DNA from 3 places in the Arthrobacter sp. UKPF54-2 genome. Region 2 is predicted to be linked to each of the others. Evidence: predicted binding sites of a transcription regulator. Region 2 holds the regulator's gene; each other region holds the start of a gene.
The links. The regulator LexA, encoded in region 2, represses DNA repair genes until DNA is damaged. The targets are predictions, from matches to a motif close to TCGAACANNTGTTCGA.
Positions count from the first base shown of each region.

Region 1: E7Y32_RS15260 (LysM peptidoglycan-binding domain-containing protein) is a predicted target of LexA. The motif match lies at 1,018-1,033, and genes of this name have one in related genera.
Region 3: E7Y32_RS12835 (DUF6504 family protein) is a predicted target of LexA. The motif match lies at 1,551-1,566, and genes of this name have one in related genera.

Region 1 covers NZ_CP040174.1:3,315,004-3,317,264, forward strand. Annotated here, with positions in the region: gene E7Y32_RS15250 (polyprenyl synthetase family protein) at 1-424, shown strand, start outside; gene E7Y32_RS15255 (Rv2175c family DNA-binding protein) at 507-860, opposite strand; gene E7Y32_RS15260 (LysM peptidoglycan-binding domain-containing protein) at 1,160-2,261, shown strand, end outside.
Region 2 covers NZ_CP040174.1:3,428,108-3,430,368, reverse strand. Annotated here, with positions in the region: gene E7Y32_RS15765 (ATP-dependent DNA helicase) at 1-974, shown strand, start outside; gene lexA (transcriptional repressor LexA) at 1,057-1,806, opposite strand; gene E7Y32_RS15755 (LysM peptidoglycan-binding domain-containing protein) at 2,196-2,261, shown strand, end outside.
Region 3 covers NZ_CP040174.1:2,772,939-2,775,199, reverse strand. Annotated here, with positions in the region: gene E7Y32_RS12840 (DNA polymerase III subunit alpha) at 1-1,164, opposite strand, end outside; gene E7Y32_RS12835 (DUF6504 family protein) at 1,161-1,490, opposite strand; gene E7Y32_RS12830 (hypothetical protein) at 1,648-2,034, shown strand; gene E7Y32_RS12825 (chorismate mutase) at 2,051-2,261, opposite strand, start outside.

The DNA.
Region 1 (2,261 bases), 110 kb from region 2:
GGCCGGGGCGCCGGATGAGCTGCTCCGCGGCTATTCGGCCTTTGCCCTCCCGCTGGGCGAGGCGTTCCAGCTCCGCGACGACGTGCTGGGGGTCTTCGGCGACCCGGTCACCACCGGGAAGCCGGCCGGCGATGACCTCCGTGAAGGCAAGCGCACGGTGCTCGTGGCTTTCGCCCTGGACCAGGCCGCTCCGGCGGAGTCGGCGTATATCGACGCCAAGCTCGGCAGCCCGGACCTGACCACCGGCGACGTCGAGGAAATCCGCCGCATCATCGTCGACTGCGGGGCCCTCCAGGCCACCGAGGTCCTGATCGAGGAATTCGGCCGGGCAGCGTTTGATGCCCTGGAACTGCTGCCGCTGGAGGAACTGCCCAAGACGGCGCTCCGCAAGCTCGCCGAAGCCGCGGTCAGCCGCACCGCCTAGCGCCGGCCTCCGGGTGCCGCCGGGTACGCAAAAGGCCGTGCCCAACGCCGAGGCGCCGTGCACGGCCCGAGCCGCAGTGGTGTTACCAGGCCATGGTCTGGGCCCGGCGCCGGATTTCGGTCTTGCGTCCTTCGCGGAGGGCGTCGATCGGCCGGCCGCGGAGTGAATCGTCCGGGGTAAAGAGCCAGGTGATGAGTTCCTCGTCCGAATAGCCGGCGTCCGAGAGCACAATAATCGTGCCCTTCAGGCTCTCAACGGCATGCCCGTCCTGGATAAACTCCGCCGGGACGGAGCGAATCCGCCGGTCGCCGATCCTCACGGCCGCGAGGGCACGCTCGTCCAGCAAGGCATGAACCTTGGTGATGGAGACGTCCAGCAGCTTTGCTACGTCGGGCAGGGGCAGCCATTCGCCTACAAGGCTTTCTACAGTACTCACGGATCAAGATTGCCATGCCGGACCGGATTGCGCCTAGTCAGCCACGATCGAATAATCCGGCCCCTTAATACAATCGCCCCGGGCCCCGCCACGGCGCCGTCTCCCCCGCCGTCACGACGTCCACGGCGACACTCCAGAAAGCCGTGTTTGCGGAATGTCAAACAGTTCTTGTGCTATTTCGCAATTCATGAGAGATTCACATAGATCACATTTGTAACTGCAGTATCTTTAGTCACACTGGTAACACCAGTAACACCGGCCTGACCTGCAGCGTTCGCCGCTGAGAAGAGGATTTTCCCATGACGACGTCACGTTCGCCGAAGCCCAACACGAGGCCAGGCCTCCCGCTGATTGCGGCGACGACGGCGGCACTGCCCGCCGTCGTACTCTCGTCTTTGGCGATCGCCCAGCCCGCTGCGGCCGAACCGCGCCCGCGTGCGATTCCGGCGACACTTGCGGCGGCCATGAAGGCCCAGGGCCTGGCCGCCACATCGCTGCCTTCCCGGCTGATTCCCGCCTCTTCCGTCCCTGTGGCGATTCCTGCGGCATTCCGTCCTGCCCAGGTCTCCGCGCCGTCCGAGTACACGATCGCCCGCGGCGACACGATCAGCGCGATCGCAGGCAAGTTCGGCCTGGACACCTACGCGATCCTCAAGCTGAACAATCTGCAGGCCAACACCGTGATCTACCCGGGCCAGAAGATCAAGCTCACCGGCTCCGCGACGGCACCGGCAGCTCCGGCCGCACCTGCACCCGCGGCCCCGGCACCGTCCGGCGGCAAGGTCTACACGGTGAAGTCAGGTGACACCCTCAGCGCCATCGCCGCGCGCCACGGCGTCCAGCTTTCCGAGGTCTTCAGCTGGAACGGCCTCACCATGCGCTCCGTGATCTACCCCGGACAGCAGATCAAGGTCGGCGCCGGGACCCCGGCGCCCTCCGCGCCTGCACCCGCCCCTGCTCCGGCGCCCGCCCCGGCCGCACCCGCGCCCGCCCCGGCGGCACCCGCTCCGGCCCCGGCCAGTTCGGGTTCGTACACCATCAAGGCCGGCGACACCCTCTCCGGCATTGCGGCCCGGCACGGGGTCAAGCTCTCCGACGTCCTGTCCGCTAACCAGTTGACCATGAGCAGCATCATCTACCCGGGCAACAAACTGGTGATCCCCGGCTCCACCACGGGCGCCATCAACCCGTCCTCGAGCCAGCCGCAGGCCACCGTGACACCGCTGGTGCCCAGCACGTTCCTCGGCTTCAGCTACCCGGCGGCCGTCCTCAACTCGGCCAACCAGAACAAGTCACTGCTCAACGCCTCGCCGGTGCCCAGCCGCGAGCAGATGAAGCAGATCGTGGCGGACACCGCGCGCCGGATGGGCGTGGATCCCTCCCTGGCACTGGCCTTCGCCT
Region 2 (2,261 bases):
GCCTGATGGTGGTCCTCGAACTCTGCGAACGGCTCCTGGCCGCCAAGGAAAACCGCGAGGTGGTCTGGTTCTCCCGGAATAGCAGTTTCGACCCGCAACAGGGCTACTCACAGCCCGACGACTCCGCACCGGCGCTGATTAACATCGCCCCGCTCAGCGTCGCCGGGCGGTTGCGCGAGGGCTTGTTCGCCGACCACACCGTCGTGTTGACCTCGGCCACCCTGGCCATCGGTTCGGCCTTCGAGCCGGCGGCCGGGGGCCTGGGCCTGGTCGGCCCCGGCGCGCCCAGCTGGACCGGCGTCGACGTCGGGTCCCCGTTCGAATATCCCAAGCAGGGCATCCTCTACGTTGCCAAGCACCTGCCCAAGCCCGGCCGCGGCACGTCGCCCGAAGCGCTCGACGAGCTCGAAAAGCTGATCCGCGCCTCCGGCGGCGGTGCCCTGTGCCTCTTCTCCTCCCGGCGCGCCGCCGAGGAAGCCGCCGAGGCGATGCGGCCCCGGCTGGGCCTGAGCATCCTCTGCCAGGGCGAATCGACCATGACGGCGCTGGTGAAGCAGTTCGCGGACGAGCCGGACACCTGCCTCTTTGGCACCATGTCGCTCTGGCAGGGCGTCGACGTACCCGGAAACTCCTGCCGGCTGGTGGTGATCGACCGGATCCCGTTCCCGCGCCCGGATGATCCGCTGATGACGGCGCGCTCCCGCGCCGTGGCCCAGTCCGGCGGCAACGGCTTCATGAGCGTCTCGGCGACGCACGCGGCCATCCGGCTCGCCCAGGGGGCCGGACGGCTGATCCGCTCGACGTCGGACAAGGGCGTGGTGGCCGTCCTCGACTCCAGGCTGTCCACCGAACGGTACGGAGCGTTCCTCCGGGCCGCGCTGCCGCCGTTCTGGCCCACCACCGACCCTGCGGTGGCCCTGGCCGCCCTCGCGCGCCTGGCCAAGGAGACGCCGGCCCCACAGGCCGCCACCTAGGTTTTCAGGCAACGCCGAAGGCCCCGTCCGGAACGTTCGGACGGGGCCTTCGGCGTCGGCAGCCGGACGCGCCGGCGCGGTGCTAGAGGGAGCGCAGCACGGAGACGACCTTGCCCATGATGACGGCGTGGTCACCCAGGATCGGCTCGTACTGGGTGTTCTGCGGAAGCAGCCAGGTGTGGCCGTCGCGCTGGCGGAATGTCTTGACCGTGGCCTCGTCGTCGAGCAGGGCGGCCACGATGTCGCCGTTGACGGCGTCGTTCTGGCGCCGAACCACCACCCAGTCGCCGTCGCAGATGGCGGCATCGATCATCGAATCGCCGGCCACCCGGAGCATAAACAGTTCGCCGTGGCCCACCAGCTGGCGCGGCAGCGGCATCACGTCCTCCACCACCTGGTCGGCCAGGATGGGGCCGCCGGCGGCGATCCGGCCCACAAAGGGCACCATGGCGGTGTCGGTAGCGCTGGCGAGCTCCGATACGGCAAGGCCGCCGACGGCCCGCAGGCCGGTGGATTTCGCCACACCGGACACCTTGGCGGCGCCCTCGTCGAGCGTCAGCGGCAACAGGACTTCCATGGCGCGGGGCCGTTTCGGGTCCCGCCGCAGGTAACCGAGCTTTTCCAGCTGCGAGAGCTGGTGGGTGACGCTGGAGAGGCTGGCGAGGCCGACGGTGTCGCCGATTTCACGCATCGAGGGCGGGTAACCGTTGTCCGTCACGGACCGCTGGATGGTCTCCAGGATCTTCTTCTGCCGGACGGTGAGGCCCTTCGGCGCCCGGCCGGTCTGGGGGTTCCGCTGGGCGGCCCTCCCGCCGGCGGCTTGTGCTGCCATGTTCGCCTCGCCTTTCCGTTCCGCCCGGCCGCAGTGGCTGCCGGGACCGACGGGCCTGAAAAAAATGTCAGACCCTCTTGATCAACTGCTGTTGATCGCCACCAGTGGTTGTCCTGCTGGTTCAAAAGTAGGCCAGCCTGCACGGTTTTTCAAACATTTGTTCTAGCGAGTCTCGACAATGTTCGTTCATAGGTGCTAAAACAGGAACTACTAAGTTCGAATATGTGTTCGAACCAGTGCGTCGGAGAAACAGTCCGGAGTTCGGTTCTGTGTTCGAACACGGTGATCAACGATTACGTTCCAAGGTTCGCGTTCGATTGTTAGGCCGGTTGGCGGCAGGTACGTGGAGTACGCCGGGCGGCACAGATAAGTCCAGGAGGGCTCAGCTCATGTCAGCAGTAAGCGCTAATTCCGGTTCGCTGGTTTCCGTTCCCGCCCAGGGCCCGTTCGAGAGG
Region 3 (2,261 bases), 660 kb from region 2:
ACGGACCCCCATGTCCTGGATCATCCGGGAAACCTCGGCGACGGTGAGGAAGTAGGAGGCGAAGCCCAGGCCGTCGATGATCCGCAGCTCATGCTCCAGCCGGGCGCGCAGCTTTTCGGCGGCCTTCCCGGCGATGCCCGGGAAGCGCCGGTTGATTCCAGCCTCGCAGCGCTGGGTGAGTTCCACCAAAGGGTCCCCCGCAATCCCGATCACCGAGGCTTCCGGAACCACGGGCTGCTTCCATCCCATGTCCGTGACCGGGTCCATCCGGCACCGGTCCGCGAGCGCCTCGGTGTGGGCCAGCAGGCTTTTCAGGTCCGCGGCGCCGTACCCGGCAGAGTGCATGATTTCCTGGCCGAGCCGCAACATCTGGGCAGGTGATTTCAGCCAGCCCTGCCCGTTGGGTTGCAGCTGCGGCGCGGCGGAGAGTTCGGGCAGGGATTTCAGGGTCCGGGCGGAGTCGAGCACGTCCGCCGTCGCGGCGCCGTCCTCGGCGCAGTAACGCACCGCGTTGCTCAGCACTGCGGGGACCGCGTGTTCCGCAGCGAGCTTGAGCATCCGCACGGCATGGGCGGTGCTGAGCGGTTCGCCGGGCGGGCTGAGCTGTGAGACAACCTCGGCGGCGATGGTGCCGGCGGGCATGGCCTCCAGCCAGCGTTTGAAGAGGGTGCGGGGCCGGAGGTAGCGCCGCCCGCCCATGGACCGGCCGACGTCGGAGTCAGGGCCGAGCAGGACGGTCAGGACCGGCTTGAGGGTCTGCGGGTCCAGGCTGCGCGAGGCGAGTTCCGCCCGGGTCACGGCGACGGGCACCGCCCCGCCGGCCTTGCCCGTGGTGCGGGCATGGGCGTCGGAGACCAGCCGGCACAGCGCCCGGTACCCTGCGCCGTGGTTCTGCCCGTGCGCGAGGACCACCACACGTCCCCCGACCTGGGTGCGGAGGTCGCCGTCGTCGTCAAACACCGCGAGGTCCACCCCGACCACCGGGTCCAGGCCGGCGGCCATGCAGGCCTTCAGATGCTTGACGGTCCCGTACAGTCCGTCACGGTCCGTGCAGGCGAGCGCCGTGGCCCCGTCCGCAGCGGCGGCCGCGGCCAGCTCCTCCGGCCAGGAGACCCCATAATGTGCGCTGAACGCAGTGGAGACATGCAGATGGGTGAAGCTCATGCCGACTCGGGCTTCCGGAGCCGTGGCAGGGCATCGTGGATCCGCAGCAGCCGCCAGCGCCCGCTGCCTATATGCCGGCTCAGGTCAAGGGTGAGGGTCCGCTCCGGATTGGCGGCATCGGTGAGCTGGACACGCCAGATTTCATGGTCCACCAGGCCCGGCCCGCCGCCCAGCGGGGCGCGCTGTTCCTCGGCCCACCACTGGCGCCGCTCGAACCAGCGGACCGGTTCGGCGCAGACCTCGTAGTGCCGGCCGGCCCAGTCAAGGGACCGGGGTTGGCCGTCCGGGGTGCAGGCGACGTCGACAGACTCGCTGAACATCCCCATAACGCCTCCCGGAAAGTGCTGGCTCCACGCAAGAACCCTTACGGGCAATCAAGTGGATATTCGAATATATCTTCGAACACTTCCAGTCTACGACGCCCCGGGGACAAAACATAGATCGGGGGTGGACGGACGCAGGCGCAGGTAGCAGGATTGAGCCATGAGCTCCCACAGCGCACTCCTGAAGCACGTAAGCATCGCCGCCAAGGATTCAACCTTGGTGGCGAAGTTCGATATAGACGGGAACATTCCGAGTTCCGGGGCCTACGTGGTCGGGCTCGTGGCCGCCACTCCTGACCATTCCCACCAGCGCCGGATGGAAATCGAGTTCATGAACGGCGAGGCTGTGTCCTTTTTCTGCTTCAGCCATGACGGCACGGAGGAGAACTTCGATCTCAAGGGTGTGGAGCACTCCGGCAACACCATCACCGGGAACTTTCCGCTCAGCACGGTGATGGGCCTGACCAAGGGCCACTTGATGACGGCGTTCAGCGATTGCGACGGCCGGGAGTTCCAGGCCAACGTGCCCGTCGAAGAGTCGCTATAACCGGGCGAGACCGGCCCTAGCTGGAGGCCTTGTACACGTCCAGCTCAAGCCGGATAAAGGCGTCGATCATGGCCCGGTAGGTCTGTTCGACGATCTCCGGGTCGATGTCTTTCTGCTCCGCGGTGGCTTTGACGTGTTCGAGTACCCGCTCCACCCGGCCCGGGGCACGGACCTCGGCGCTGTCGGCCTTGAGCGTCCCGGCGATCCGGATCAGCCGTTCGCGCCGG